DNA from 4 places in the Bradyrhizobium sp. USDA 4503 genome. Region 4 is predicted to be linked to each of the others. Evidence: predicted binding sites of a transcription regulator. Region 4 holds the regulator's gene; each other region holds the start of a gene.
The links. The regulator LexA, encoded in region 4, represses DNA repair genes until DNA is damaged. The targets are predictions, from matches to a motif close to TGTTCNNNNTGTGTTCNG.
Positions count from the first base shown of each region.

Region 1: dinB (DNA polymerase IV) is a predicted target of LexA. The motif match lies at 4,190-4,207, and genes of this name have one in related genera.
Region 2: ACVMIH_RS19770 (PA0069 family radical SAM protein) is a predicted target of LexA. The motif match lies at 4,830-4,847, and genes of this name have one in related genera.
Region 3: recA (recombinase RecA) is a predicted target of LexA. The motif match lies at 2,656-2,673, and genes of this name have one in related genera.

Region 1 covers NZ_JBSRXS010000001.1:408,107-415,762, reverse strand. The annotation lists gene ACVMIH_RS01900 (glycerate kinase type-2 family protein) at 1-1,056, shown strand, start outside; gene pyk (pyruvate kinase) at 1,060-2,475, shown strand; gene ACVMIH_RS01890 (hypothetical protein) at 2,557-2,766, opposite strand; gene dinB (DNA polymerase IV) at 2,881-4,128, opposite strand; gene ACVMIH_RS01880 (hypothetical protein) at 4,327-4,713, opposite strand; gene ACVMIH_RS01875 (hypothetical protein) at 5,140-6,180, shown strand; gene ACVMIH_RS01870 (tetratricopeptide repeat protein) at 6,338-6,874, opposite strand; gene ACVMIH_RS01865 (hypothetical protein) at 7,046-7,447, opposite strand; gene ACVMIH_RS01860 (type II and III secretion system protein family protein) at 7,460-7,656, opposite strand, start outside.
Region 2 covers NZ_JBSRXS010000001.1:4,065,205-4,072,860, forward strand. The annotation lists gene ACVMIH_RS19750 (uracil-DNA glycosylase) at 1-296, shown strand, start outside; gene ACVMIH_RS19755 (glycosyltransferase family 39 protein) at 377-1,885, opposite strand; gene ACVMIH_RS19760 (ribonuclease HII) at 2,207-2,983, opposite strand; gene ACVMIH_RS19765 (VOC family protein) at 3,078-3,524, opposite strand; gene ACVMIH_RS19770 (PA0069 family radical SAM protein) at 3,642-4,808, opposite strand; gene ACVMIH_RS19775 (glycosyl transferase) at 4,973-5,542, shown strand; gene ACVMIH_RS19780 (bifunctional helix-turn-helix transcriptional regulator/GNAT family N-acetyltransferase) at 5,588-6,529, shown strand; gene moaB (molybdenum cofactor biosynthesis protein B) at 6,644-7,207, opposite strand; gene ypfJ (KPN_02809 family neutral zinc metallopeptidase) at 7,392-7,656, opposite strand, start outside.
Region 3 covers NZ_JBSRXS010000001.1:2,836,813-2,844,468, reverse strand. The annotation lists gene ACVMIH_RS13940 (hypothetical protein) at 1-137, opposite strand, end outside; gene ACVMIH_RS13935 (hypothetical protein) at 1,166-1,405, opposite strand; gene ACVMIH_RS13930 (hypothetical protein) at 2,108-2,344, opposite strand; gene recA (recombinase RecA) at 2,776-3,864, shown strand; gene ACVMIH_RS13920 (hypothetical protein) at 4,009-4,995, shown strand; gene ACVMIH_RS13915 (acyl-CoA thioesterase) at 5,035-5,466, opposite strand; gene gcvP (aminomethyl-transferring glycine dehydrogenase) at 5,644-7,656, opposite strand, start outside.
Region 4 covers NZ_JBSRXS010000001.1:1,601,875-1,609,530, forward strand. The annotation lists gene ACVMIH_RS07695 (HAD family hydrolase) at 20-652, shown strand; gene ACVMIH_RS07700 (molybdopterin molybdotransferase MoeA) at 672-1,883, shown strand; gene lexA (transcriptional repressor LexA) at 2,127-2,831, shown strand; gene ACVMIH_RS07710 (hypothetical protein) at 3,088-3,516, shown strand; gene ACVMIH_RS07715 (hypothetical protein) at 3,662-3,889, shown strand; gene ACVMIH_RS07720 (ComEC/Rec2 family competence protein) at 3,896-6,181, opposite strand; gene ACVMIH_RS07725 (MFS transporter) at 6,614-7,656, shown strand, end outside.

The DNA of each region.
Region 1 (7,656 bases), 1.2 Mb from region 4:
CCAGCCGGCCGTATCGAAGTGCTCGAAGCGTCTCACCCCGTGCCGGATGACACGAGCAGGACCGCGGCCCTTCGCATGCTGCGCGCCGTCGAGGGGCTTTCTGCAGACGATCTCGTCATCGCCCTGATGTCCGGCGGTGGCTCGGCGCTGATGACCCTGCCGGCATCTCCGATGACTCTCGCCGACAAGCAGGCGGTCAACCGGGCACTCCTTGCAAGCGGCGCGACGATTGCCGAGATGAACGTCGTCCGCAAACATCTGTCCGCGATCAAGGGCGGTCGGCTGGCGCTGGCCGCCCGTCCCGCCCGCGTCACGACCCTTGTGATCTCAGACATTCCCGGCGACGATCCCGCGGCGATTGCCTCCGGTCCCTCGCTGCCGGACAGCAGCACGAAAGCCGCTGCGCTGGAGATCGTTGGCCGCTTTGCAATCGACCTGCCGGAAGCGGCGCGGCTTGTGCTCGAACAAGCGGACGAGACACCCAAGCCCGGCGAGATCGATGCTGATGTCCGCATCCTTGCCGCTCCATTCCATGCGCTTGACGCTGCGGCCAGCGCCGCCCGGGACGAAGGCCTGACGCCGATCATCCTTGGAGACGCGATCGAGGGCGAGGCACGGGAACTCGGAACCGTGATGGCCGGCATCGCCCGGTCGGTCGCGAGACATGCGCAGCCGGGCCCTGCCCCCGCGGTGCTGCTGTCCGGAGGCGAGACGACGGTGACGATCGGGCGCGGGCCGGCGGGACACGGCGGCCGCAACACCGAATTCCTGCTGGGGCTTGCCGTCGCCCTGTCCGGCGCATCCGATATCTGGGCCGTCGCGGGCGACAGCGATGGAATTGATGGAACGGAAGATGCGGCTGGCGCTTTGATCGGTCCGGATACGCTGCGGCGCGCCGCCGCGAATCTGCTTGACGCACGGGCGCATCTGGCTGCCCATAACAGCTATACGTTCTTCGACCTCCTTGGAGACCTCGTGCGCACCGGGCCGACGCTTACGAACGTCAATGATATCCGTGCCGTGCTGATCGCAGCCGGCCAGCCACCGACGAGGTGATTCATGCGTCGTCATCGACGAGCCAAGATCGTTGCAACCGTTGGTCCAGCAAGCAGTTCCCCCGAGATGCTCGAGGCACTGCTGCTGGCGGGCGTCGATACGTTCCGCCTGAACTTCAGTCACGGAACACAGAGCGATCACGCACGCATTCACGCGGCGATCCGAAAGCTGGAACAGGACGTCGGCCGGCCGATCGGCATCCTGATGGACCTCCAGGGCCCGAAGATCCGCGTCGGCACCTTGCGCGATGGAAAGATCGCCGCAATGGCCGGAGAGACCATTCGGTTCGTCTTGTCCGGATCGGAAGGCGACCGAACCGCAATTCCCCTCCCGCATCGGGAGATCTTTGCCGCCGTTGCCCCCGGCCATGACCTTCTGATCGACGACGGCAGGGTCCGCGTTCGCGTTACCGGGCTCGGTGACGATTTCATCGAAGCCAAGGTGATCGTCGGCGGCACGATCTCGAATCACAAGGGCGTCAATCTGCCGGGTACGGTCCTCGATCTTTCACCGCTGACCGCGAAGGATCGCCTCGATCTGGAGTTCGGCCTGAAACTTGGCGTGGATTGGGTTGCGCTGTCGTTCGTGCAGAAGCCCTCGGATATCATCGAGGCGAGAGGCCTCGTCGGGGACCGCGCTGGCCTGATGGCCAAGATCGAGAAGCCGGCAGCGCTCGAACGGATCGACGATATCATCCAGCTGTGCGACGCCATCATGGTTGCGCGGGGAGATCTCGGCGTCGAAATCCCGCATGAGGACGTGCCGGGGCGCCAGAAGGAGCTGGTGCGGGCCTGCCGTCTCGCGGTGAAGCCCGTGATCGTCGCCACGCAAATGCTGGACTCGATGGTCGCGGCCCCGACGCCGACACGTGCGGAAGTCTCCGATGTTGCGACCGCCATCTATGATGGCGCAGACGCCGTGATGCTGTCGGCGGAGTCCGCGACAGGCCGATATCCGCGCGAGGCGGTCGAGATGATGGACCGCATTATCCGCAGCACCGAACAACACAAGATGTACCGCTCGATCGTCGAGGCGACCCAGCCCGGCGAAGAGCAAACGCCACCGCATGCCGTGGCAACGGCGGCGGCCGATCTCGCCTCCGTGGTTCACGCCGCAGCCATTGTGGCCTATACGTCGAGCGGCACCACGGCCGCACGCGTCGCGCGGAAGCGGCCGAGCCGCCCGATCCTCGCCATCACCCCAAGCCGCGAAGTGTCCCGCCGCCTGTGCCTGCTTTGGGGGGCTCACAGCGTGCTTTCCGACGACGTTCAGAGCTATGAGGAGATGGTCGAGCGCGCAACAACATTCGCGCATGCAGAGCAGTTTGCATCGAGTCGCGATCTGCTGGTCGTGGTCGCCGGCATTCCCTTTGGACAAGCGGGAACAACCAACAATCTACGGGTCGTATCGCTGCCCTGAGAGAACCGTCGGCCCGAGCGATTGCATCATCAGCGCACCGCGCGGCGAGGTGAACGCGACGGTCGCGCGCATCCCGATCGCCTAGGTCAGCATCGAGATGATCGACTGAAGCTGATCGGATGCCGACGTCACGAGCCCGTCGAACGATGTCTGGCCGTGAGCTGCGGCTCGCAGAATGCATTCCGCAACAGCGGCCTTGAGACCGAACACGGATTGATCCGCCGGTACGCTTGCCATGACCGCATCCAACGCATCGCGCATCGTCTGGATCAGTTCGGCGCTGTGCTTCATGGCTGTCCCTCCGCGGGCTCAAAATAAGCCGGCCGTACAGGGTCGCCACTCACAAGCGCGCGATTCCAAATTGCCTTTTCTTAATGCAGTGACAGATACGTGAACCGGCGAACGCTAGAGCTCTCTCTCGGCAAGCTTGCGAAACGCGTCGGGCACCGAATGAACCGCCTCCAGCGCCGCTGAACCATATCCGATCGCCTCCCAGCCAAAGCGATCGCGGATCTTGTCGATCGCACGGTCCGCCGCCCAGCGGGCCATCCCTGTCGGACTTCCAGGCCGAAGCGCTTCGTCCTCCAGTCCGAGTGGAAGCTCCAGTGCAAGATCCCAATGCTCCTCGAGATGCGAAATCGAGATCGCCAGCAGCGAGATGATCTTCTCGCCGGGATGGTCGGCAAGAGCAGCGCGCACCAGATTCTCGGCGAACCGCGCCAGGACGATGGTCGTGCACACCGGCGCATCGAGCGTCATCGAGCGCGTCACCGACTTCAGGTCGGCGAAGCGGACGCGCACCGTCACGGTTCGTCCAGGCCGTGACTTCGCCCGAAGCCGCGTGGCGACGCGGTCGGCGAGATGAAGCAGCGTAGGCCGGATGACTTGCTCGATCGCAGGCTTTCGGCCAAGTGCAGATTGTGCTCCTGCCGATCGCGCGCGCCGGTGTGGCTTGAGCTGTCGCGGATCGCGATTCCAGGCCAGCGCGGCGAGTTTCTCGCCCGCTGCCGGACCGAGCAAGTGCGTCAGCGACCGTTCCGACAATTTGGCGAGCTGACCGATCGTCGCGACGCCGATCGCGTCCAACCGGGTCCTGGTGACCGGCCCTACTCCCCACATCAACTCAACCGGCAATTCGTGAAGGAAGCTCAGCTCGGCGTCGGGATCGACGACGACGAGTCCGTCGGGCTTCGCGACCTGCGAGGCGATCTTCGCCAGATGCTTGGTGCGGGCGACGCCGACCGAGATCGGAAGGCCGAGCTCGCTGCGTACGCGCCACCGGATCGACGCGGCTATTTCGGCAGGCGTTCCGAACAGGTGAGTGCAGCCGGCAACGTCCGCAAACGCCTCGTCGATCGAAATTCGCTCGACCAGCGGCGTGAAGTCGCCGATCACCTTGATGGCCGCGTCACCCAGCCGCTGGTAATCGCTGAAATGGCCGCCGACGAAAACCAGTTGCGGGCACAGTTGGCGCGCTTCCCGCCCCGACATGCCGCCATGCACTCCGAAGGCCTTGGCCTCATAGGACGCCGCCAGCACAACCCCGCCCCCGACGGCGATCGGCTTGCCGCGCAGCGACGGCTCGAGCAGCTGCTCGACCGATGCGTAAAATGCATCCAGGTCCGCATGAAGGATGGTGGCTGCGGCTGCCATCTCGACCCGCTCATCCCTGACCCGACCGAAGCCGCCCGTCTCCGGACGTGGAAACTAGCAATAGAACAAAATAGGAACATTTTGGAATCGAGTCAATCCAGCACGCGTCGTCACGGCCGCTGGCGCAGCGAACGAGCCAGCTTCGTCAACGCGCGCTGCCACTGCGCGCGCCGCGCGAGGGAGTCTGCCGGCTCTCCTTCAGCCGGCCTCGCCCATCGCCCCCGATCTCGGCAGCGGGAGATCGAAGTGGGAGTTGCTGCGAGGCATCGACGCAAGGCACATCGGCGGATCGTTCGAGAGCATGACGGCGGCCTCTGCGATGCACGACCGCACGCAGCTTTGCGCGTATTGCCGCACCGGCTCACTCATCAGCCGGCTGACTTTGCCGCGCAGGGCTTTTCGGGTAGATATTTTGCAATGACCGACCAATCCCATCAGGTGGACTTCCAAGCTGCGGCCCACCTTTACAAATGGCCTTCTCTCAACAACTCGAGGCGAGAGGATCGCGCGCCCTATATGGTCGTCAATGGAACGCTCGACCAATGCATTCGGGATTTCATGGGCAAGCCCGAGAAGACGCGACATCTTTACGAGATCCGGACCAAGTCGCAGCCTCCCCTCGTTCCCGACGTGCTGTCACCCGAGCATGTGATCGAGCTTTCCAGGCTTCGCGAGTTTCTCTGAGGCGCGCAACGAACGCGATCCCGACGCGTGTCGTTTGCGGGCCGACTTATCCATCTGTCGTAGGTCTGGTGCCGGATTGTTTGCCCCTTGGCGAGCCGGTACACTTGCTTGACTCCCTGACTGACCGACGTCCGTGCCGGCATGATTGATCCGCTTCGACCCCGCTGAGGCTCGCACGTCGCCTGCACGGGAGCGGAACGGCGGCACGGCCGGTTGAGGAGCATCGCGAGGCGCCGCATGAGGTTCAATCTGGCGATCTTGAGTGTGCTGGCCGCAAGGCCCGGCCAGCGGATCGCGATCGACGAGGTAAGCCGCGAGGTCAAGCGCATGATCGCGGCCGGCGATGAAGCCACGCAGTCGAAGCGGCCGTCCGAGCTTGGCGACGCCGACGTCTTCCAATCGGGATGGGCATCGATCAACGACGCGGGCCTGCAGATCACCGATTCGGGACTCTCGCTGTGGCGCTCGCTTGAAACCGCCCGAATCGAACAAGGACCCGATCGACAGGAAGCGGAGCGATTGGACGCCGCTACGGCCGACACGCGCCATTACGTTGCGGATACTGCGATCGACCGCCCCGACGACGTTGATCTCGAGCTCCCCGGTATGACGCGCGAGGACCACGACGACCGCCAGCCATCCGGCGCGGGCCGTTCGGCTACCGCTCCCGGCATCCCCTCGGCGCACTCTCCGGTCGTCGCTGCGCCTGCACTCGGCGCCTTTCAAGAGGCGAACCGCGTGGTGGCTGCGCGGCTGTCCGGTCTGGTCAGCTTCCTCGGCACGATCAAGCCGAAATTCGCCGCCGCGCGGCAACGGCGATCCGCGGAGGATGTCGGGGATCGTCGTGCCGATCGTCGAGGCGGATTGACGGGGCTGGCGGTGGCGTGCCTCAGCCTGATCTCGGTCGTCGCTTGCGTTGCCGCCGCGATTGCACTTGGTCAGCTCTCTTCGCTGAAGTCGGACATTGCCGCGTTGCGGCGGGAGATCGCGCCGCTGAGGGAACGCCTCACCAGACTCGAACAGGTCGAAGTCGCAAGACGCGATGCCGCCCAGCAGCAAGATGCGCAAGACAGGGCCGAGGCGGAAAAGAAGCTGGCTGACGGCGCAGGCGAACAGGCCGCGCTCAGCCTCTCGCGTGAAGAGATTCAGTTGATCAGGGAGTACATCAAGGCAGCGCCTTCGGCCGGCGCAGCAGTCGCGCCGATCAACGTCGGCGATCCCGTCACCGGCGGAATGATTCCGCTGCCGTCGTCGTTGACGGAAAAAGTGCCGCGGCTTCTCGGTGCGAGATTCGCCACCCGCAACGGCGCCATCGTCATCAGCACACGAAACAGCCGCCGCATCGATGTCGTGCTGATGCCGAACTAGATCGTGGCGAGGTCAAGTCGCAGGGGCGAGCTGCCAAAATATCGAAAACAACCCCATGCAAAGGAGCCGGCGGACCCGGCAACTCGACGCGTCGGGCAAAATTTGGTATTATTATACCCCTAAGAAATCGTGCAGAGGCTCGTGAACCGCTGTCAACCTACGGCTGATTGTTCGGCGGCCGCTCGATGAACTTCCGGCTACCGTTGAGAAGCTCGAGGTTGTTGGCGATGACGGGGTTGCCCGGATCGAGCGAATACGCCTTCTCGAACTTCCGCCGCGCGCCGTTCAGATTGCCGCGCAGCATGAGGGAATAGCCCTGATCGTTGAGGATCTGGACGGTCTCGCCGCCAAGCCGGATCGCCTGCGCATAGGCCTGATCGGCAAGATCGAAGCGGCGCAACTTGTCATAGCTCGCCGCGAGGCCGACCCAGGCCGTCACGTCCTTCGGCGCCTTCTCGACAGCTTCCTTGAAATAGCGCTGCGAGATTCCGTAATTGCCGCGGTTGTAGTGCTCGAGCCCCATCCGCACCGGTTCGTCGGAGGGATAGTATTTGACGTCGGTCGGCTCCTGCACGGGGTCGCCGCCTGGCGGATCCACGGGGGCGACGATCGCAGCCTCCCGCGTCGTGTAGTCACAGGCCCCAAGGCCGGTCGCCAAGCCGCAACAGATCAACGCCGGTGCGAGGCGATGCAATCCTCGCCCCGTCCCCCAAGTCCAGCGCATCCCCTGCACCATTCGAAGATCCATCGCAAAACTACCTACGAAAACAGACGGCACGACCGAAATACCGAGGTCCGCCGAAACCTAACGTCGCATTTCCCTTCCGAATCCCTGCCCCGGCACTTGTCCGACGCTGCAAGGATATTACCTGCCGCCTCCGCCGACCCCGACGGCCACCGATCCTCCGGTCCCTGCGCCCAATCCGGTCGTGTTGACGTTCTGAATCGTGGTGACAGGCGGCGGCTGGCCCATCGCCTTGGTCGGATCACCCATGTCGGGAAGCTGATCCAGCGGGCGTTGCTGAGTGCCATAGCGCGTTATCGCAGTGCCCGTGCGCCGCGCGTCGTAGGCGATCCTGCGATCGCCGACATAGGCCGGCCATGGATGGATCGTGTGGGTGACGGCGTTGACCTCCTTGGCGTTGCCGGCGCTCATCGTGATGGTGTCGGACCGCTGCACGTAGCGGTCCATCTCGTCATGACCATAAACGCCGTAGCAGCCGCCGAGCAGGAAGGGCGCGAGCAGAGCGAGGTATCTGACGGTCATCTCTCGCCTCCCCTAGTTCAAGGTCTTCACGACCGGCTGGTTCGCACCGACGGCCGGTGGCGGAGCCGGAACAACAGCGTTTGGCGCGATGATGTGACCATAGGGTCCCTTCACGTCGCCGCCGGAATTCACGTAGTCGTCGTAACGCTTGCGGACTTCCATCTGGCCATTGAGGAAGAAGTCGACGTCATTGGCCGGCAGGCGGGAAT
Region 2 (7,656 bases), 2.5 Mb from region 4:
CGCCGACGCCGCAGGAGACGCAGGTGTGCCTGCCCTTCATCCAGCGCCATATCGAACTCGTGAATCCCGACGTGCTGGTGACGCTCGGCAATCCCTCGACACAGGCGCTGCTCGGCACGCGCGAGGGCATCATGCGCACGCGCGGCAAATGGATCGACTACGACACCGGCACCCGCACGATCCGCGCCGTCGCCACCTTCCATCCCGCCTATCTGCTGCGCTCGCCGTCGTACAAGCGGCTGTCGTGGCAGGATCTGCGCGCGATCGCGAAGGTGTTGCAGGTGGCGAGCGCGTAGCTTCGTAGCCCGGATGGAGCCAACGGGTCGCGCGGACGCGCGCCCCGTTGGCTTCATCCGGGCTACGGCTCCACGTCAAATCACGTCCCCTTCGGCCGCACGATCGCCCAGCCGATCCGCAGCACCGGCTGCCGTCCGTTGACCAGCCGGTCGAACGAACGCGGCACTTCCGGCACGAGGCCGGGGAAGCGCTGCGCGATGTCGGGCGGCGGCGTGCCGGCGGTGTCCTGTGCGCGCCACACCACGACGCCGCCGGTCTCGTTGAATTTTGCGACCGACAGCCACGGCGTCCGCCGCGGCGTGGCGTCGAGCAAGAGATGCGGGCGCCGGCGGTTCATCGCAATCAGGCTGGCAAGTTCGGGATCGCCGGCCACCGCGCGCAGGCGCTGGTTGGTGCGGCGCTCATAGCTGTCATCGAAGAAGCGGCCCATCGCGGCTGCCGGCAGCGAGGTGGACGCCTCCGTGGTGCTGGTCCAGGGAAGGAACAGCGCCGCCGCCAGCGCGAGCGCTGCAGGCGCCGCGACCGCCAAGGCCCAGACCGAACGCAGCAGCCGCTGCCGCCTGAGCGGGATCAGTTCGCCGGTCGCGACCACGACGGCAAGCCCGGACATCAACAGCGCCACTCCGGCGCCGCCGAAGGCGCGATCGAGATTGAACAGCGCGGAGACGAAGCTGCTCGCGATCGCCGGCGCGAACGCGAAGAAATACACGAATTGCCGCGCCAGCGGACTGACCGGCGGGCGGTTGATGATCGGGGCATCCTCGGTCTTGCCGGCGAACCAACGCGAATTGAGGATCGCCAGCAGCGCGATCGCGGCGGTCGCCACGATCAGACCGCCGAGCACCACGCCCCAGCGCAGCGCGCGCGCCTTGAGATCGGCGAGTGCCGGCAAGGCCGGCAGCGCCAGGACGTCGGCGCGGAGCATCCAGATCAGGTAGGGCAGCGCCAGCACGATGATGACGAGCAGCGCGTAGATCGGATCGACCGATTTGAGCATGCGCCGCCCGCGCTCGGTTGCGAGCGCAAAGCCGGTCACGAGCAGGATCATGCCGATCGCCGCCGGCGTCGTCAGCAGCAGGAGGCCGCAATCGATCGACCAGGCGAACCAGGCGCTGCGCCGGTTCTGCCCGATCAGTTGCCAGGAATGCAGCAACAGCAGCGCCCAGAGCGGGCGCGCCAGGATCAGCGGACCGAACTCGACGCTTGGCGAGGAGAACACCACGACCGTCATCGACAGCAGCACTGCCAGCACGCCCTGCGGGCCACCGACGATGGAGCGCGCCAAGGCGTAGAAGGCGATGAAGGTGACGATCTCGCAGACCTGCGCCAGGAGATAGACGCCGAACACGTGATTCCCGACGGCGCGGAAGGCGATGTCGGCGAGCCAGAACGCGAGCGGCGGCCCCATGTCGGTGCCGACCTGATATTCGCGGCCGAAGGCGAGGATGGTGGCGAGGTTGCCGGGCGGACTGCCGTAGAAGATGGCCGGCAGGAACAGCCAGATCGCGGCCTGCGCCAGCACCACGATCCAGACCACGAGGCGCGGCCGGGCGCGGATCAGTTCGACAACCAGGGAGGTAAACCGCATGAAACGCCTGAAATGCCCCAGCCACCCGTATCAAGCGGCGCCATCTGATCCCGAGGTTTTTTGATAAACGGCGGCGGCGATGGAGGCAACCGGGCTGGATGTGTCCACGGTGCAAAGTCAAACATCGCTGTCATGCCCCGCGAAGGCGGTCATCCAGTACGCCGCGGCGGCCAGGCTTGAGCACGACGGTCTCTGGAATACTGGATCGCCCGGTCCCGTCTTCGCCAAGGCTTCGACGAGGCCAGGGCCCCCTGGCGCGCCGAAGCTTTAGCGGAGGCGGCGAGCCGGGCGATGACACCGAGAGTGCGGCGCCGCCGCGCTTTACGCCGCTTCGGATGCCGCGGCTTCGCTTTCGGCGTCCACCGTGAACAGGTCGGGCTCCGCCGGGACCGGGAAATGCTTCAGCCGCGCCGCGACGACGGGAGCGAAGAAGCTACGGTGATGGCTGCTGGGGCCGAGCCGGTCGAGCGCCTCGAGGTGCTCGGGGACGGCATAGCCCTTGTGCTGCTCGAAGCCGTAGCCGGGGCAATCCAGCGCCAGCGCGCACATCAGGCGGTCGCGCGTCACCTTGGCGATGATCGAGGCCGCCGCGATCGAGGCCACCATGCCGTCGCCGCCGATCACGGCGTCGCAGTCGCAGGGCGTGGCGAGCTTGTCGCGGCCGTCGACGAAGACATGCTTCGGCATTTCCGGCAGCGCATGCACCGCGCGCGCCAGCGCCCACAGCGAGGCGCGCAGGATGTTGTCGCGGTCGATCCGCGCCCGTGACGCCACCGCGACCGAGAACGCTGCTGTCGCGCAGATTTCCTCGAACAGTTCCTCGCGGCGCTCGACGGTCAGCCGCTTCGAATCATCGAGGCCCTTGGGTATCCGATTTGGGTCCAGCACCACGGCGGCGGCGACCACCGGGCCCGCCAGCGGCCCGCGCCCGGCCTCGTCGCAGCCGGCGACCGGCCAGACGCCTCGCTTGATCAGCGCGCGCTCGCGCCGAAAGCTCGGCCGCGTCACCACGATGACGCGCTTGTCCGGCTTGGCCGGCTCGGCCGGCTTCTTCTTCGACGCGGTCTTTGACCTGCGATTGGACTTGTCCCGAATCATGCGGGGATCGTGATCAAGCCCGGCCCGCGGCGCAACCGGGAACCTGGCGCCCTTCCCCGTTATTCAATCCGCCACCCTAATCGGGATCGGCGCTCTAATCGGGGATTGACACCCGGCGGTCGTCGCGAACCTCAAAGCCCGGCGCGCGCACCACTTCCCAGGCGTGGCCGTCGGGATCGCCGAAATAACCGCAATAGCCGCCATAGCTGGTCGGCTGCGCGGGTTTCAGCAGCCTGGCGCCTTTCGACAGCGCGAACGCCATCACACGATCGACCTCGGCGGCGTCGTTGCAGTTCCAAGCGATCGCGACGCCGCGGAACGCTGAAGGCCGTGGCTGATCCGGCAGCCCGGCATCGGCAGCGAGCAGATGCCACGGGAACAGGCCGAGCACGGTGCCGCCGGTCTCGAAGAAGGCGACCTCCTCGCCGGTCGCGCGCATCTTCCTGGAGAAGCCGAGCGATTCATAAAAGCCGATGCTGGCGCGCATGTCACTGACGCCCAGCGTGAGGACGGTGAAGCGTGCGGTCGGGGCGTTACTCATGTTTACCTTTCCCGTCGTTGCGAGCGAAGCGACGCAATCCATTGTTCCACATATTCGGATGCATGGATTGCTTCGTCGCTTCGCTCCTCGCAATGACGATCATCACTTTGCTGGCACCTAAAACAAGCTCAGCTGCTGCCCGCTGCGCTTCGGCTTGGCGAAGTGATCGGTGGTCAGCTTGGTCCGCCGCTTGTTGAGGCCGAGCTTTTCGCAGGCGATCTCGAAGCGGCGGCCGATCATCCAGGCCATCGGGCCGGTGCCCTTCATCCGCGTGCCCCATTGCGAGTCGTAGTCGCGGCCACCGCGCATGTCGCGGATCAGCGTGAAGACGTGACGGTAGCGATCGGGATAGTTGGCCATCAGCCATTCGCGGAACAGATCGCGCACCTCGAGCGGCAGCCGCAGCAGCACATAGCTCGCCTCCCTGGCGCCGGCATGTGCGGCGGCATCGAGGATGCGCTCGATCTCGGAATCGTTCAGCGCCGGGATCACGGGTGCGACCATCACCGTGGTCGGGATGCCGGCATCCGTGAGCCGCTTGATCGCCTCGAGCCGCTTCGGCGGGGTCGAGGCGCGCGGCTCCATGGTGCGGGCGAGTTTCGGGTCGAGCGTCGTCACCGAGAGCGCGACCTTGGCGAGATTGCGCTTGGCCATACGTACCAGGATGTCGATGTCGCGGGTGACCAGCGCCGACTTGGTGACGATGCCGACCGGATGGCCGGCGCGCTCCAGCACCTCGAGGATGCCGCGCATGATCTTCCGGTCGCGCTCGATCGGCTGATAGGGATCGGTGTTGGTGCCGATCGCGATCATCCGCGCCTCGTAGTCCGGTGCCGCCAGCTCCTTCTCGAGCAGCGCGGGTGCGTCCGGCTTGGCGAACAGCTTCGATTCGAAGTCCAGCCCCGGCGACAGGCCGAGATAGGCGTGGGTCGGCCGCGCGAAGCAATAGACGCAGCCGTGCTCACAGCCGCGATACGGATTGATCGAGCGGTCGAAGCCGATGTCGGGCGAGTCGTTGCGGGTGATCACCTTGCGCGAGGTGTCGAGCGCCACGCTGGTCGCAAATGGCGGCAGGTCCTCGAGGCTCTGCCAGCCGTCGTCGAAGGCAACGCGCGCCTCGGCCTCGTAGCGGCCGCTGGCGTTGGACTGCGCGCCGCGGCCGCGCCGCCGCTCGCGCTCGATCGCGACCGCAAGCTCGGGAAAAGGGGAAGGTGCACCCGCCGGGTTATCGGAGGGCGCCGTTACCGGCGGGTGCTTGAGGGCATGAGAGGATGCTCGGCTCATGCTTTGAAGCTAACACAGCACGAGAACAAATCAAGAACATGAACGGAGAAATTCCACAAAACCTTGCTACAAAATTCTGCAGGCGAACAGGCTGCTTTGAATATGACAAGGTGATAACACGGCCGGAGTTTCTCCACCGTTTGAGCCATCGAAGCCTCAAAATCATGCTGAGCGTGATCATTCCAACCGACGGCGTCGAGCGCACCGCGGTCGTAACATTGGCGGCGCTGGTGCCGGGCGCGGCCGCGGGCGTCATCCGCGAAGTGCTGCTGGTCGACCGCAGCCACAGCGATGTGATGGAGCGCGTCGCCGACGTCGCCGGCTGCCGCTTCCTGCGCTTCGAGGGCACGCGCGCCGCCGCGCTTGCGGCAGGCGCGCGGCAGGCGCGGTCGCCCTGGCTGATGTTCCTGCATCCGGGCGCCGTGCTCGATGCCGGCTGGATCGAGGAAACCCCCCAGTTCATCCAGATGGTGGCGGCCAGCGGCAAGGACCGCGCCGGCATCTTCCGCTACGCCCGCGCACCCTACACCGACCCGGGCCTGCGCGACGGCCTCAAATTCGTTGCCCGGATGATCACCGGGCCCTCGGCCGAACAGGGCCTTTTGATCGCGCGCGAGCATTACGAGCGGATCGGCGGCTACCGGCCCGATGCCCGCCGCTCCGAGGCGCGCCTGCTGCGCCGGCTCGGCCGTTCCTCCCGCACCATGCTGCGGAGCCGGATCATGGTGGCCTGAACAAAGCGCTTGCGGATTATTTGATTCCGTCAAATAATATGCTTGATGAAATCAAACTTCCATGACACCACGCTCGAGAGCCAGGTCGCCGCGGTCCGCGGCTTCAGCCGGTTCTATACCCGCAAGCTCGGCATCATCGAGCCGAAGCTGTTGCACTCACCATTCACGCTGCAGGAAGCGCGGATCATCTACGAGCTCGCGCACCGCGAAAATTGCACCGCAACCGATCTGGTGCGCGATCTCGAACTCGATGCCGGCTTCGTCAGCCGCACGCTGGCGGCGCTGCAAAGGCGCCAGATCGTGACGCGGAAGCCATCGAAGGCCGACAAGCGCGTCAACGAGGTGGCCCTCACCGCCAAGGGCCGCACTGCTGCCGCCGATCTCGACTGCCGCTCGCGCAGCGAGGTCGGGACGCTATTGAAGCAGATGGACGGCGACCGTCGCGCCGCGGTGGTGCGCGCCATGGGCACGATCGAGCAATCGCTGGAGCCGCCGGCCGAGAAACCGGTCGGCTTCCTGCTGCGCAGCCATCGCGTCGGCGACATGGGTTGGGTCGTCTCGCGGCAGGGACAAGCCTACGCGGAGGAGTATGGCTGGGACATTAGCTACGAGGCGTTGGTGGCCGAGATCTGCGCGCAGTTTCTGCGATCGTTCGATCCGGCGCGCGAGCATTGCTGGATCGCGGAGGTCGACGGCGAGCCGGTCGGCTCGGTCTTCCTGGTCGACGGCGGCGACGGGGTCGCCAAGCTGCGCCTGCTGCTGGTGGAAGAAAAGGCGCGCGGGCTCGGCGTCGGCCGCGCACTGGTCGAGCAATGCATCCGCGCCGCGCGCGAGAAGGGTTACAAGAAGATGACGCTGTGGACCCAGAGCATCCTGGTCGCCGCGCGCGGCATCTACGCCCGTGCCGGCTTCGAGCGGGTCAAGGAAGAAAAGCACCACAGCTTTGGCGTCGACCTAGTCGGCGAGACCTGGGAGCTGGAGTTGTAGGGCTCTTTACCCTCCGGCGTCATTCCGGGGCGATGCGCAGCATCGAACCCGGCATCTCGCGCCACAATCTCTGGATTCCGGGTTCGCGCTTCGCACGCCCCGGAATGAGGGAGGCTAAGCGCTCGCGCCTTTCGCCTTCGGGCGGCGCAGATGTTCATCCAGCCGCGGCATGATCTCGACGAAATTGCAGGGGCGCGTGCGGTAGTCGAGTTGCGCCGCCAAAATGCCGTCCCAGCCGTCGCGGCAGGCGCCGGGCGAGCCGGGCAGGCAGAAGATGAAGGTCGCGCCCGCAACGCCAGCGGTGGCGCGGCTCTGGACAGTCGACGCCCCGATCTTGGCGTGGCTCAGCATGTGGAAGGCGATCGAAAAGCCGTCCATCCGCTTCTCGAACAATGGCTCGACCGCCTCCGGCGTCACGTCGCGGCCGGTGAAGCCGGTGCCGCCGGTGGTGATGACGGCATCGACAGCGGGATCGGCGATCCAGCGCCGGATCACGGCTCTGATCGCCTCGACATCGTCGGTGACGATCTCGCGCGCCGCGAGCTTGTGGCCGGCCGCGGTGAGACGGTCGGCCAGCGTGGTGCCCGACTTGTCATCCGCCAGCGAGCGGGTGTCGGAAATCGTCAGTACTGCGATATTGAGCGGGATGAATGATTTGGATTCGTCGAGTGAGGACATTTGCACCTCTTTCCATCCCGCTGACGACATCCTGAGGTGCTCGCCTCGCGGTGCACTTGCATCACTGGGCGAGCACCTCAGGATGGGCCACGGGCTCCGTCATCCTTCGGGGCTCGCTAACAGGCGAACATATCCCGAGTGAGCGCGTTCGCGCTCATCCGGGGATGACGCTACCGGCACACGGCTACAAGCTACCGCCGAACGTGTTGCAGGCCTGCACGGTGCCCTGCTGGTAGCCCCTCATGAACCACTCCTTGCGCTGCGCGGCGGAGCCGTGGGTGAAGGAATCAGGCACCACCCTGCCCGTCGCCTGCCGCTGCAGCGTGTCGTCGCCGATCGCGTTCGCGGTGGTCAGCGCGGCGTCGATGTCGCCGGCCTCGAGGAAGCCCGGCCGCTTCTTCTCCTCGCGGTTGACCCAGACGCCGGAAAGGCAATCGGCCTGCAGCTCG
Region 3 (7,656 bases), 1.2 Mb from region 4:
TGCACGCGGCGGATCGCCAGAAGATCGAGCTTTGCTTCGGTCTTGCCCGTGAAGACGCGATCGCCGATCTGGAAGCGCCATTTCCAGACGCCGGCCATCAGCTGAGTGACGCTGAACTCGATGCCCCTGTGGATCATCTGTATCGGTTCCGCGAAGGAAGGGCGGTCGTCGATATTTAAACCATTAGTTGTAGTAATGATCAGCACCCGTAAAAAGATCGTGTGAAAGGCCGCGCCCGTTCGGGCCGTCGTTGTGGATTCCGGAAAGGATTCGTCCGCCGGCAGCGTCGCCACGGAACGGTCGCCAGCCATGTTGCCTGTCCGCGCCGCGCAATTCGCGCTGCTTGGAGCAGGCCAATGTTACGAACGCTGGCGGAACCCGAGTCTTCCGTCGAACGCTACGGAGTTTTTCCAGGGCTCAGGAGGGATACGAAGGTAGTATGCAGATTGTGCCAGCCGTTATCGGACGCCGTCGCGCCTGTCAGGTTAACTTGTTGATTATCAGGGGAACTTCGGGCGCAAGGCGCGTCGCATGGCCGGAACTTTGTTCTTGGCCGGAGAACTACGGAATTTTAAACGGCCCCAACAGGGGGCCGCCAACCCGTCCCGGAGGCGGGTTTTCCTCCAGCAGTCGGGGGGCTACCTGTCTGGCTGGGGGCCCCCAAATAAGGGCACTGCCGGGTCAATTGTTCCAGTAAAGATTCCGCGAGAACAGATCGCGACCCGCAGGAAATTATGGGGCCAGAACATCTGAGGGCCTTCTCAGTAGTCCTACCGAGAACATCGGCTAACCCTTGGTTACGACGGGGTTAAACCCAAGCCGGCCACTCGAAAAATCAAAGCAGGCCATTGTGGATGGAAACAGGCCGGCACCGGTCTGTTGGTGCTGTCCTAGTTGGGACACTCGCTTGGGGAAATCAGGACACTCATTCACTTATGCAAATGCCCTTCCGCGCCATGGAGGTTCTAGCTTCAGGTGGGGGTGTCCAGAATCTTTCCCTACCCCACGGGCGCTCCTCGGCCTCAGCCTCCCTGTCGGGGTGCTGGGGCCGTCTGTTTATGTAGAATCCAGTTCGCTGGGGCCGCAACACTCGGAGCGGTCCCTGCCCAGTGGCGGCGCGGTGAGGCGGCCTCAGCGTTCGTTCCAACGCGCTGGGGCCGTTTCTTCAGGACACCTGATGCCGGCGCACTTCTCCGGCCGCCATGTTGAGAATTGGGATGTGATCGGCGGCCAGCTGTCGCTGAATGAGGCTAACAGCCCATCCCTCCGGGATTGCATCCAGCACTCGGTCAACGGCTTCTTCGCGCGAGGTCGCGGCGAGCCAGATTTGGACCTCGCCGTCATCGGTCGTCACTCGGACTAGATGAACCTCGGTCGCCTGTTGCATGAGCAATAAAAGCGGCATCGAGGGAATCGTTTCAAAAATCTTCGCTTAAGTTAAGCTTGGAACCGCAATTAGGGCGCTATCGCTGACATGCCTACTTTAATGCGGACACGAAGACCGTGGCGCAAGCTCTCTGTATGTTCAGGCTCAGTCACCACGACGGCGTCGAGTACGGCTTCATGGCGTTGGCGGCGATATCGTTCGTAGCGCTCATCGTAGGCATAGGCGCCCTGTTTATGTGATGAGCCTGTCATCTCATGGATGATCCAACCGCCTTGGCCTCAGCGTGTACCGCCTCGCTGGGGCCGTTCTTTGGGCCAAGAAAAATCCCGGCTCGCGCCGGGCTTCATAGTTCAAGCTGACCTGCGAGATAGCGCCGCTTCTCGACTGCCGCGATCTCGAGAGCCTTTCAGCACCTCATTCACGCGACCCGGATTCACGTCATATGTCGCAGCGATTCGACGGGAAGGGCCTGTAATGAAAGAGGCGGCCAAGTGAGGCGGCCTCTTTCTCACATGAATATTGCAATCGCAGCGATAGCAATGGGGTACAGCCCCAGCACCACAATGCTCGCTCTAAAAAGTAGGTCACTGGTCATGACGCAACCTCTGCGTGAGATTGGAATCTAACTCGGGATGACCACCAAAACAAAGTGCAGTTTGTGCCACGCTAGGAAATTAATCGTGCGCTAGATGAGAATAGGCCGTCAACTGAGGTGGCCCTCTACTCTCCCAGCTCTCTGCGGATTCGGTCGCGGTGCTGAACGTGCAAAACCTGGCATGAGTAGAAGTTATCCAGAAGCTTCTTCGCTTCCGCTAGATCGTGCCCGTGATTGGCAAGGTGCTCGATCAGTCCCTCTTGCTCGGCAATGTGTCGTTCGCCTTGGGCAATATGCCGCTCGGCTTGCTCCAGATGGCGAAGCTGCATCTCGCGGTGCGCTATTGTGGAATGGTTCGGCATGGCCGCGCTCCCTTCCTATGCAGGCGGGAGCGCTGTTGGTCTCTCAGCCACCGACGCCTACGGGCAAAGCCTTGGCCGGTGATTATGCTATCGTATCACGTTCCGTTGCCCCCGGTTCGTTCTCTCAAGATTAAATTCCCTGATCTCGGTCAAAGGCGGGACGGGGGTAGAACATCTGGTGGGGTGCCTCGGTAGTCCTACTGAGAACATCGGCCAAGCTACGGTTTCCGTTCGCTTAATCCGAACAAGGACACCCCAAAAATCAAACTAGGATACGGGGACTTAAATACGGACAGTACCGATCTGTTCGAAAGAACATATTGCGAACGCAGAACAAACGTGGTACGAGGTTCCAATCAGCAACGTATTCCACCCGATCTCGTCGCCCGTTTTCCCGCTAGCGAATCCCCGCCATAAGGAGCACATCCCAAATGTCCGCCACCGCACTGCGTATCGTCGAAGGATCCTCCATGGACAAGTCCAAGGCCCTCTCAGCCGCGCTCTCCCAGATCGAGCGCCAGTTCGGCAAGGGCTCGGTGATGAAGCTCGGCAAGAACGACCGTTCGATGGATGTCGAGACGGTGTCGTCGGGGTCGCTCGGGCTCGATATCGCGCTCGGCGTCGGCGGCCTGCCGAAGGGGCGCATCGTCGAAATCTACGGGCCGGAATCGTCGGGCAAGACCACGCTGGCGCTGCACACGGTGGCGGAAGGCCAGAAGAAGGGCGGCATCTGCGCCTTCATCGACGCTGAACACGCGCTCGATCCGGTCTATGCGCGCAAGCTCGGCGTCAACATCGACGAGCTCTTGATCTCGCAGCCGGACACCGGCGAGCAGGCACTCGAGATCGCCGACACGCTGGTGCGCTCCGGCGCGGTCGACGTGCTGGTGATCGATTCGGTCGCGGCTCTGGTGCCGAAGGCCGAGCTCGAGGGCGAGATGGGCGATGCGCTGCCGGGTCTGCAGGCCCGCCTGATGAGCCAGGCGCTGCGCAAGCTCACCGCCTCGATCAACAAGTCGAACACGATGGTGATCTTCATCAACCAGATCCGTATGAAGATCGGTGTGATGTACGGCTCGCCGGAGACCACCACCGGCGGCAACGCGCTGAAGTTTTATGCCTCGGTTCGTCTCGACATCCGCCGCATCGGCGCTATCAAGGAGCGCGACGAAGTCGTCGGCAACACCACCCGCGTCAAGGTGGTGAAGAACAAGCTGGCGCCGCCCTTCAAGCAGGTCGAGTTCGACATCATGTATGGCGAGGGCGTTTCCAAGATGGGCGAGATCCTCGACCTCGGCGTCAAGGCCGGCATCGTCGAGAAGTCCGGCGCCTGGTTCTCCTATGACAGCCAGCGGCTCGGCCAGGGTCGCGAGAATTCCAAGGCGTTCCTGAAGTCGAATCCCGACATCACCGCCAAGATCGAAGCCGCGATCCGGCAGAACTCCGGCCTGATCTCCGAGCAGATCCTCGCCGGCACGCCCGAACGCGACGCCGAGGGCGAGGAGCCGACGGAGGAGTAAGTCTCAATCATTTCGCTGCAAGCGGGCGCTGAGGACGTTGAGTTGCCGACGTCTTCGGCGCCCGTTTGGTTTTGTGTGTCTTTTGTAAAGCAGTTGATCCTCAGCTTGCGGTGCTGATGCCATCGCGCGTAGCCGGAGAGCATCGTGACAAGTCTGATCCTGGCGACAAGTGAACTCGCGAGCTATCGCCTGAGGCAGGCGGGAAGGGCGGACATCGTCGTCGGGTTGAGGCCGCGCTTCGTTTGGGGGAAAATGCCCTCGTCGGATGACCTCACGACCCTGCTGGAACCGCGTTCCGCAAAGCATGTCGATTTCGACACGCACTGGCTCGACTTCGCCAGTTCAAGATGGACCGGCTCGATCGGTCGGGACATTGGGCTTGTCGAGTTGTGCGAGCGTTGCGATAGCGTCGAGCTATGGGCTGATCCCCAGCCGAATGACCAGTTGGTGCTGGCCTGGTTGCTCGACGTGCTCCGCCCGCACCGCCACATCGTAGCGAAGCTCAAGCTGGTCCAGACCGATGTCGAGATCGGCAGGTACCGAGGCGAGAGCTTGGCGAAATGGCGATTGCCTGCACTTGCGGTGACCGATGATCGGCTGGAATTGGCCGGTCGCGCCTGGAATGCCTATCGCGCTCCGACGCCCGAGCCCTGTTTCGACCTTCTCATGCAGGATCTGTCGGCCATCCCGCAGCTCCGCGCGGCGCTGATTGCGTTGCTGGAGGAGCTACCCGGGCAAGACACCGGCCTCGGCGCGTCCGAACTGCGGATGCTGGATCTCGTCGCCGACGGCGAGACAAGCCCACAGGTCCTTTCAAACGAGCTGAACCGGGAACGCGGCGTGTTCGATTTTCAGGAAGCGGAGCTGATCCTGGACCGGCTCGCCTATTCTCCATCACCGGTCCTGACCGGATTCCCCGCGGAGATCGAAGCGCCCGACGATCTGAAGGCCCGAAACAACCGACTCCTGCACAGTCGGCTGTCGCTCACCGATTTCGGCCAGGAAGTGTCGGATCGCGAGCTCGACTTCAGCCAGTACAACACGATCCATCGCTGGTGGGGCGGCACCGAACTGACCAATGAGCGGCTGTGGCGCTGGGACGCCGAGAGCCGCACTCTCGTCGCTCCGTAAGGCTTGTTCGAGCGACGCCAGCACGCGACGTTCTGATCTCTACGCCAGCGCCTTTTCCCGGCTCGCGATCAGCGCCCGCAAATCCTCGGTCACCGCGACCGATTGATGCGTCTTCTGGTCGGTCGCGACCCAGATGATCTCGCCGGTGGCGCGCAGGTCATCGGAGCCTTTGGCGAAGATCGCGAGCGCAAGATTGATCGAGGAGCGGCCGATCTTGGCGACCCGGACGCAGACCTCGATGTCCTCGTCGAACCGGATCGGAGCCTTGTACTCGACGACCGATTTCACGGTGTGGAAGTCGATGCCGGTCCGCGCCACCTCGCCGAGATAGTCGTAGCCGAGCGCGCGGAAATATTCGGTGATGGCGGTGTCGAAATAGGTGAGGTAGTGGGCGTTGAACACCACGGCCTGCGCGTCGACTTCCGAATAGCGGACGCGGAACGGGAAATGGAACCAGAATTCCTCGCGCATGTTTCCTCCTGCCGCGGGCGGGCCAGTCCGTCATTCCGGGGCGCGACGAAGTCGCGAATCCGGAATCCGGAAGTCGTGGATCGAGATTCCGGGTTCTCGCTTCGCGAGCCCCGGAATGACACCGAGTGAATCACGCGTCAGAGACGCAGCACGACGTAGCTGCAACAATGGTGCGCTTTACTCAGCCGCCTGCGCGTAATCCTCGACCGGCGGGCACGAGCACACCAGGTTGCGGTCGCCGTAGACGTTGTCGACGCGGCCGACCGGGCTCCAGTATTTGTCGGACCGTGACACGCCGTCCGGGAAGCAGCCTTCGGCGCGGGTGTAGGCCCGGTTCCAGGCATCGTCGGCGATGTCGTGCACGGTGTGCGGCGCGTGGCGCAGCGGCGAGGCCTCGACCTTCCAGCGGCCCTTCTCGATCTCCGCGATCTCGCCCCGGATCGCGATCATGGCGTCGCAGAACCGGTCGATCTCGAACTTCGATTCCGATTCCGTCGGTTCGATCATCAGCGTGCCCGCCACCGGGAAGCTCATGGTCGGCGCGTGGAAGCCGTAGTCGATCAGGCGTTTCGCGATGTCGTCGACGGTGACGCCGCTGGTCGTCTTGAGCGGCCGCGGATCGACGATGCACTCATGCGCAACGCGGCCGCGCTCGTTGCGGTACAGCACCGGGAAGTGCGGCTGCAGCTGTGCGGCGATGTAGTTGGCATTGAGGATCGCGATCTCGGTCGCCCGCGTCAGGCCTTCGCCGCCCATCATCAGGATGTAGATGTAGGAGATGGTCAGGATCGACGCCGAGCCGAACGGCGCGGCCGACACCGGGCCGATCGCGTGCGCCGTCGTGCCGTCAGTTGTGGGATGGCCCGGCAGATAGGGCGCAAGATGCGCCTTCACGCCGATCGGGCCCATGCCCGGGCCGCCGCCGCCATGCGGAATGCAGAAGGTCTTGTGCAGGTTGAGATGGCTGACATCGGCGCCGTAATCGCCGGGCCGCGACAGTCCGACCTGCGCGTTCATGTTGGCGCCGTCGAGATAGACCTGGCCGCCATGGGCATGCACGATGTCGCAGATCTCGCGGATATGCTCCTCGAACACGCCGTGGGTCGACGGATAGGTGATCATGACCGCGGCAAGGTTGGCGGAGTGCTTCTCCGCCTTGGCGCGAAGATCATTGACGTCGACGTCGCCGCGCGCATCGCACGCGACGACCACGACCTCCATGCCGACCATCGCAGCCGAGGCCGGATTGGTGCCGTGCGCGGAGGAGGGGATCAGGCACACCTTGCGGTGCGGCTCGCCGCGCGCGAGGTGATAGCCGCGGATCGCCAGCAGCCCGGCATATTCGCCCTGCGCGCCGGAATTCGGCTGCAGCGAGACTGCGTCATAGCCGGTGATGTCGCACAGCCATTGCTCCAGCCGCTTGAACAGCGCGTGATAGCCCTTGGCCTGATCCGCCGGCGCGAACGGATGCAGATTGCCGAACGCCGGCCAGGTCAGCGGGATCATTTCGGTGGTGGCGTTGAGCTTCATCGTGCAGGAGCCGAGCGGGATCATCGCGCGGTCGAGCGCGAGGTCACGATCGCTGAGCTTGCGCATGTAGCGCAGCAGCTCGGTCTCGGAACGATGCGTATTGAACACCGGATGGCTGAGGAAGGCGCTGGTGCGCCGCAGCTCCTTCGGCAGCGCCTCGTGCGCGCCGGCCTCGATCTCGGCATAGCTGAGCTTGCCGCCGAACACGCGCCACACCGCCTCGACCGTCTCCGGCGTCGAGGTCTCGTCGAGCGCGATGCCGAGCGTGGTCGCGCCGACGCGAAGGTTGATCTGTTCCGCCTGCGCGCGGGTGACGAGCTCGATCTGCTTGCTACCTGCCTCGACGGTCACGGTATCGAAGAACGCTTCGCTGGTCGGCGCAAAGCCGAGCTTGCGCAGGCCGGCCGCAAGCACGGTGGCGCGACGATGCACGCTGCGTGCGATATGGGTCAGGCCCTCGGGACCGTGATAGACCGCATACATCGAGGCGATCACGGCGAGCAGCACCTGCGCGGTGCAGATGTTCGAGGTCGCCTTCTCGCGGCGGATATGCTGCTCGCGGGTCTGCAGCGCGAGGCGATAGGCGGGCTGGCCACGCGAATCCACCGAGAGGCCGACGATGCGGCCGGGCAGCGAGCGCTTCAGCGTGTCGCGCACCGC
Region 4 (7,656 bases):
TCGTACACGGTTTCACGCAATGACCTCGCAATTCACTCCCAACTCCGTCGACGTGCTGCTGTTCGATATCGGCCGCGTCGTGCTCGACATCAACTTTGACAGGGTGATGGCGCGCTGGGCGCAGCATGCCGGCTGTGTGCCTGCCGAGCTCGCCACGCGCTTTGTCGTCGACGACAGTTTCAAGCATCACGAGATCGGCCGGATCGACGACACGGCGTTCTTCGAAAGGCTGCGCCAAACGCTCGGCATCGACATCACGGACGCCCAGTTCCTCGAAGGCTGGAACGCGATCTTCACCGGCGAGATGCCGGGCATCGCCCCGCTGCTCGCGGCGGCCGCCAAGCGGATGCCGCTCTACGCCTTCTCCAACACCAATCCGGCCCATGTCGCGCATTTCTCGGTCACCCACGCCGAGCTGCTCAGCCATTTCCGCAACGTCTTCCTGTCCTCGAGCATCGGCTTCCGCAAACCCGACGCCGAGGCCTATGATCATGTGGTAAAAGCCATCGGCGTGCCGGCGTCGCAGATCCTGTTTTTCGACGACCTAGCCGCCAATATCGAAGGTGCGCGGGCGCGCGGCCTTCATGCTATCCACGTGACATCGACGGATGACGTGGCAAGGGCTTTGACCGCACTTGGTATTGAAACTTAGGAATTGAGGAGCTCTGAGCGTGGCCCTGATGCCGGTTGCCGATGCCCTGTCCGCCGTCCTCGCCGGCGCCGAACCGCTGCCGGAGGAGATGGTCGCGCTCGATGCCGCCTACCACCGCACGCTTGCGCACGACCTCGCGGCGCTCCGCACCCAGCCGCCGCAGCCGATGTCGGCGATGGACGGCTATGCAGTGCGCGCCGCCGATGCGGCCGATCTAAAGGCCCGGCTCAAGGTGATCGGCGAAGTCGCCGCCGGACGGCCGTTCGAGCGGACGGTCGGCGCCGGCGAGGCGGTGCGGATCTTCACCGGCGGCGTGATCCCCAATGGCGCCGACGCTGTGATCATCCAGGAAGACACCGCCGTCGACGGCGACCACATCACGATCTCGGAGGCCGCCAGCGTCGGGCGGCACATCCGCCCGGCTGGGGTCGACTTCCGTGAGGGCGAGGTGCTGCTCGCCGGCGGCAGCCGCCTGTCCGACCGCGCGCTGTCGCTGGCGGCCGCCATGAACTATCCGGAACTTGCGGTGCGCCGCCGCCCGAAGGTCGCGGTGCTGGCGACCGGCGACGAGCTGGTGATGCCGGGCTCGCAGCCCGGCCCCGGCCAGATCGTCTATTCCAACGGCTACGCGCTGCGGGCGCTGGCGCGCGCCGAGGGCGCCGAGACCGTCGACCTCGGCGTTGCCGCCGACACGGTGGAGGCGACCACGGCCGGTATCCGCCGGGCACGCGAGGCCGGCGCCGATGTCCTCATCACGACAGGCGGCGCCTCGGTCGGCGACCACGATCTCGTCAAGCGGTCGCTGGAAGCCGAGGGGGTCGAGATGGCGTTCTGGCGGATTGCGATGCGGCCCGGCAAGCCGATGATGCATGGCCGGCTCGGCGCGATGCGGGTGATCGGCCTGCCGGGCAATCCGGTGTCGTCCTATGTCTGCGCCTTCCTGTTCCTGGTGCCGTTGATTCGGGCGCTGAGCGGCCGGAAAGTGATTCATCATCGCCGCGCGAGCGCCCTGCTCGGCCGCGACCTCGCCGCCAACGACCAGCGCGAGGACTATCTGCGTGCACGGCTCGAAGCGCGCGAGGACGGCACGCTGATCGCAACGCCGGTGACGCAGCAGGACTCGTCGCTGCTCGGGAATCTCGCTGCGGCACGGGCACTTCTCGTGCGCCCGCCGTTCGCGGCGGCGGCCGTCGAAGGCAGCGAATGCGAGATCCTGACACTGCCCGAATAGGGTTTTCGCGCCCCGCCGATTGTGCGTTGCCCGACACGTTCACCGGAAATTAAGTGGTTGCGGAACACATATCGAACATATAGTGTCCGTTCATGATTTGTTTCGAGTACTGGTGTCTACATTCGGGAAGCTGCATGGAAGCAGGTGCATTGAGCACATGCTCCTGAGGTCAGGCCCGGCCTGCAGGCCCCACCAGAAGAGTCTCGGAATCGAACGACGCTATCAACCGGGGGAATACTCGAGATGCTCACGCGCAAACAGTACGAACTACTGCGTTTCATCAATGAACGTCTGAAAGAGGCCGGCGTACCGCCCTCCTTCGACGAGATGAAGGATGCGCTCGACCTGCGCTCGAAGTCCGGTATCCACCGCCTGATCACTGCGCTGGAGGAGCGCGGCTTCATCCGCCGCCTGCCGAACCGCGCCCGCGCCATCGAGGTCATCAAGCTGCCCGAACTCTCGGCCGGCGGCGGCAACGGTCGCCGCGGCTTCACGCCCAGCGTCATCGAAGGCACCCTCGGCCGGCGCGCCAGCACGCCGCCGATTGCCGAGGACGACGGCAACCGTCCGGTCGCGGTCCCCGTGATGGGCCGGATCGCCGCCGGTACGCCGATCGAGGCGCTGCAGACCCGCAGCCACACCATTAGCGTGCCGCCCGACATGCTCGGTGCCGGCGAGCACTATGCGCTCGAGGTGCGCGGCGACTCGATGGTCGATGCCGGCATCCTCGACGGCGACATGGCGCTGATCCAGCGCAACGACGTCGCCAATACCGGCGACATCGTGGTGGCGCTGATCGACGAGGAGGAAGCCACCCTGAAGCGCTTCCGCCGCCGCGGCGCATCGATCGCGCTCGAGCCGGCCAACACCGCCTATGAAGTGCGCATCCTGCCGCCGAACCGGGTCCGCATCCAGGGCAAGCTGATCGGCCTTTATCGCAAATACTGAACTGCAAATACTTGCGGCGGCCGGGAACGAGCAACACGTCGGATCGTTCCTTGCATGATAGCGTAGCGTACGGCCTGCCCGATGCGCTCCGATACCTCTCGCGCAGCGTCGCGTGTTTGTGATCGGAGCGATCTCGGACCAGTCGTACAATCGCCCAGAAACGAGCAGACGCTCGTTCGCTATCGTCCACTCTGGTAGAGGCCCTAATGCCTCAAGGAGAGGCACGGGTCGCTACCTCGAAATGAGGAGCCATCCGATGTGTGACTATAGTCTGCACGCCGTGGCATCGCGCCCCGCCATTGTCGGAGAGACGCTGATCACGACGACGTTCCGCGGCACGTCGACCCGCGGCTTTGCTTCGGAGAACGATCCCACTGTCGCGGTCTGCATGCTGCCGGGCACCGAGCTCGCTTTCGCCGAGAACGTTCGCTACGACAGCCGCTGGATCTGGACCAAGACGCTGAACTATCGCGTCGGCGTGTTCAACGAAGTCGAGCCCGACGTGCCTGATCGGCATCATGACGCGGTCGAATTCCCCGACGGCAGCCATGTGCTGGTGACCCAGCTGGTCGAGGGACAGCGCGTCAGCGTGCTGCAATTGCCGGCGCTGCATCCGCCGGTCGAGCAGAAGCCGAAGGTTGTGGAGCGGCGGCCCTCCGCATTCGCAACCCTGTTTTTGGGTTGAGCGCATCGTCGCCGCGGAATGAGCTGTTCGGCGGCGGATGACCTAAGCAATTTCGGGCGACCCCGGACTCCCGCTTCCGGGGCGCAGAAGGAGATTTGCGTCGGCCGGCACCTTGGCGCATCATCGGGCACGGAGGACGTGCGCGGTGGTCGATAAGGTCACATGGCAAAAGGCTGGACGCGTCACGGAACCGGGCCGCTACATGTTCCGGTTCGGTTGGCTGACGGTAACGGCCGACGACCTGAAAGTCTGGGAGCAATTTCCCGAGGCTTCCTTCACCCTCGTCAAGAAGCCCGACGCCGGCCCCGACTCCGACGAATACCATCTCGGCCTGTTCGAGTTGCCGAGCAGCCCCTCGCCGGACCACGGCTAATCCTCGCTAATCATCGCCCTGCAGATCGGTCTCGGCCGGCGTCGCATCCACCGCAGGCCGCGGCGCGGCGGCGGGCGCGCGCAGCGTCGTTTCGCTCTCGCCGTCGCCGGGAACCGCCGGCGACCACGGCCGGTCGATCCCGCCGGGCTTGACCGCATCGACGGCGTAGCCGTCCCTGATCCTTCGCAGCACCAGCGCGCCGTGGCGGCGCAGCCGCTCGGCATCGATCACCGATGCCGCGCAGCCCTGCGGCGCCGGCCGCGCCGTCACGATCAGGGCTGCGCGCTCGCAGTCGTCCGCCAGCGCCTCCGGCCGGGTCGCCAGCGCGACGAAGACGCCGCCGGGTCCCTGGGTCACGCAGCCGCCGGCATCGCACGAGACGCCCTCGCCGAGCGACGCATCGGTGGCGGTGCGCGCGTCGGCGTCCGCCGCCAGCCACTCCTTGACCAAAAATGCATCCTTGGCGCTGTGCATCAGATGCAGCCACCCGTCACCGCCACGCACCGCGACGTTGCGGCCGTCGCCGGAGATCAGCACGTCCGGCTGCGGCACTTTGAGCGCCCAGACCGAGGCCACCAGCAACAGCGCCGCGCCTGACCAGCGCAGCGGCGTGCGCAGCAGCCCGAGCAGGATGATGCCGGCGCTCGCTGCGATCAGCGGCCCGATGCCGAACGCCGCCATGCGGCCGACCGCGCCCGGGAGTGCGGCGACCCATTGCGTCACCAGGATCATCCAGTCGATGCCAAGACCCATGATCGCCCAGAACACGCCGTCGAAGCCGAACGGCATGGCGACGAGCCCCAGCAGGCCGGCCGGCATCACGACCGCCGACACGACAGGCATCGCCGCAAGGTTGGCGAGCAGCCCGTAGGGCGTCACGCGGTGGAAATGGAACGCGGCATAGGGCGTCGTCGCCAGCCCCGCCACCAGCGAGGCCAGCATCAGCATCGTGAGCTCGCGGCCGCCCCACAGCGCAACCCGCGCAGTTGCCGAATGGTCGGGCGACGCCAGCAGGTTCGGCAGCCCGATCTGCACCAGCGCCACCAGCCCGAGCGTTGCCGCAAACGACATCTGGAAACTGGGATGCACCAGCGCCTCCGGCGCGATCGCGAGCACGATCAGCGCCGCCACCGCCAGGGTCCGGAAGGTGATCGCGCGGCGGTCGACGATCACGGCGAGCAGCACCACGGCGGTCATGAAGAACGACCGCTGCGTCGCGACCTCGGCGCCCGACAGCAACAGATAGAACGCCGCGGCGACCAGCGCGGCCGCCGCCGCCCATTTCTTGATCGGATGCCCCGCCGTCAGCGCCGGAAACAGCGCGAGCAGCGCGCGCACCGCGAAGAACACGACGCCGGCGACCACGGCCATGTGGTAGCCGGAGATCGACAGCACATGGCCGAGCCCCGAGATGAACATCGCATCGTTGACCGGCGTCGAGATCGCATCGCGCCGGCCGGTGAGCAAGGCGGTCGCGATCGCGCGCTGGTCGCCGTCGAGCGTGGTGCGAATCCGCGCGTCGATGGCGTCGCGCAGGCCCTGCATGAAGGCGGCGTAGCGCAGCGCAAAGCCGCCGGTCGCAGGCGGCTCCCTGGTCTTGACCGCGCCCATCACGAAGCCGGAGGCGCCGATGCCCTGGAAATACAGGTCGCGGCCGAAATCATAGGAGCCCGGGCGCTGCGGCCCGAGCGGCGGCAGCAGCCGTGCCTTCAATTCAACGAAGCTGCCGACATCGGGCGCGGTGCCCTTCTTCACCGAGAGCCGGACCCGATCGAGCTTCGTCATGTCGCGCGGGCTCTCCATCGAAACCACACGCAGCACGAAACGATCGGTCTTCTCGCGGATGTCGCGCGTCTCGACGAAGCCGGTCAGCGCCACCGAGAACATCGGCCGCGCCAGCACCGTGTGAGCGACGCGCGCCGTCTTCCAGGTCGCCGTCGCAAAGCCCGCGGCCACCGCGGCCAGCAGCACGATGACGGGAAACACGCTGCGTCGCCGCAGCAGCAGCGCCAGCAGGCAGAGCAGGATTGCGACGGTGGCCGCGACCGACAGCACCGGCTCATGCTCGGCCGCGAAATAGAACGCGATGCCGGTGCCGAACGCCACCGGCACCCAGGGCAACAGGCGGCCCGCGCCGGCCTCCGCGCGTGCCCATTGCCGCATTGTCTCGGCGAGAGGCTTCCAGATGCCGAGGCGCGCCGGGAGAAAGCCGCCGACCGGCGCAGCCGCGCGCGGCGGCCACGTCCCCGCGTAGCCGCGTTTGCCGCCCGGCGTCGTGCCCTGCTCAGCCATTCCGCTTGCGATCCCTGCCGGGCGGCAGGCTAGCGGATCGCCCCGTCACCCGACTAGCGGAACGGATGCAGAATACGGACCAAGAACGCCCGGGTATCTGGATCGTCCTGCGCTTTGCCTAGCTCGCGCCGGGCCACGGCTGCCGCCTGCGTCAAATCGATCGAGCCGAAAGTCTCACTAAGATACCGATCACATTAGGAATAGACTGTCGTGATGCCTCCGCTCCCGAAGAGACGGAGATGAGGCAGTGACGGCTCGCGGCACTTGAAGGCCGCTGGAGCTCCTCTCAGGTGGCCACAACTCCCCTGAGATCAGGCGTTGCGGACGAACGCGCAAATCTCGCCTGTAACGCCGTGCACCACGCGCACTCCGCGAGCGGATAGATCGCTGAAAAACGCGAGGAGTAGCGTTTGCATTTGAGAGGAGCAGCACATGGCAATTCAAGTACCAAGCGATTTTCGCCGCGTGATTGTCGCTGCGTCAGTGGGAAACATCATTGAATGGTACGACTTTTATATTTTTGGCAGCCTGGCCGCCGTTCTTTCGGTCAAGTTCTTTGAGCAATCCCACCCCGTCGCAGCCCTGCTGAGCACGATCGCGCTGTTCACTGCGGGATTCCTGATCCGCCCGCTGGGGGCCTTCCTGTTCGGATGGATGGGCGATCGGGTCGGCCGCAAATATACATTCCTCATTACGCTGAGCGGAATGGGCCTGGGAACGGGAGCGATCGGACTGATCCCAACTTATCAGTCGATCGGCCTGACGGCCGCATTCGTTCTGTTCGGCTTGCGGATGATCCAGGGTCTCTGCCTGGGCGGCGAATATGGCGGCGCCATCACCTACGTCGCCGAGCATGTTCCGGACGACAGCCGCGGCTACTACACGGGCTGGCTACAAACCTCGCCGACGCTCGGGATCGTGGTGTCGCTGGCGGTGATCGTTCTGACCCGAACCTGGGCCGGCAATCAGGCCTTTGACGAATGGGCGTGGCGCGTACCGTTCCTGGTCTCGTTCGTGCTGGTGGCCATCGCCATCTACATCCGCCTGCAGCTCCAGGAGACGCCGATTTTCCAGGAGATCAAGGCACAGGGACAGATGACCAGGAATCCCTGGCGGGAAGCCTTCCTCAGCGCCAACATCAAGTACATCCTGATCGCTATCGTCGTCCTGATTGGACAGGGCGTGGTCTGGTACAGTGGTCAATTCTGGGCACTGTACTTCCTGCAGCAGGTCTCCAAGGTCGATGCGGTTACCTCGGCCTACATCGTGGGAGCCGCATTGTTGATCGCAACGCCGAGCCTGATCTTCTTTGGTTGGCTGTCGGATCAGATCGGCCGCAAGTCCGTGATCCTCGGAGGAATGCTGCTTGCCGCGATCACCTACTATCCGCTGTATCTGTGGCTCGGCATGGTCACGCAGCCGGGACACATCAACTATCCGGTCGCCGTCTTCATCATCTTCATCCTCGTCTGCTA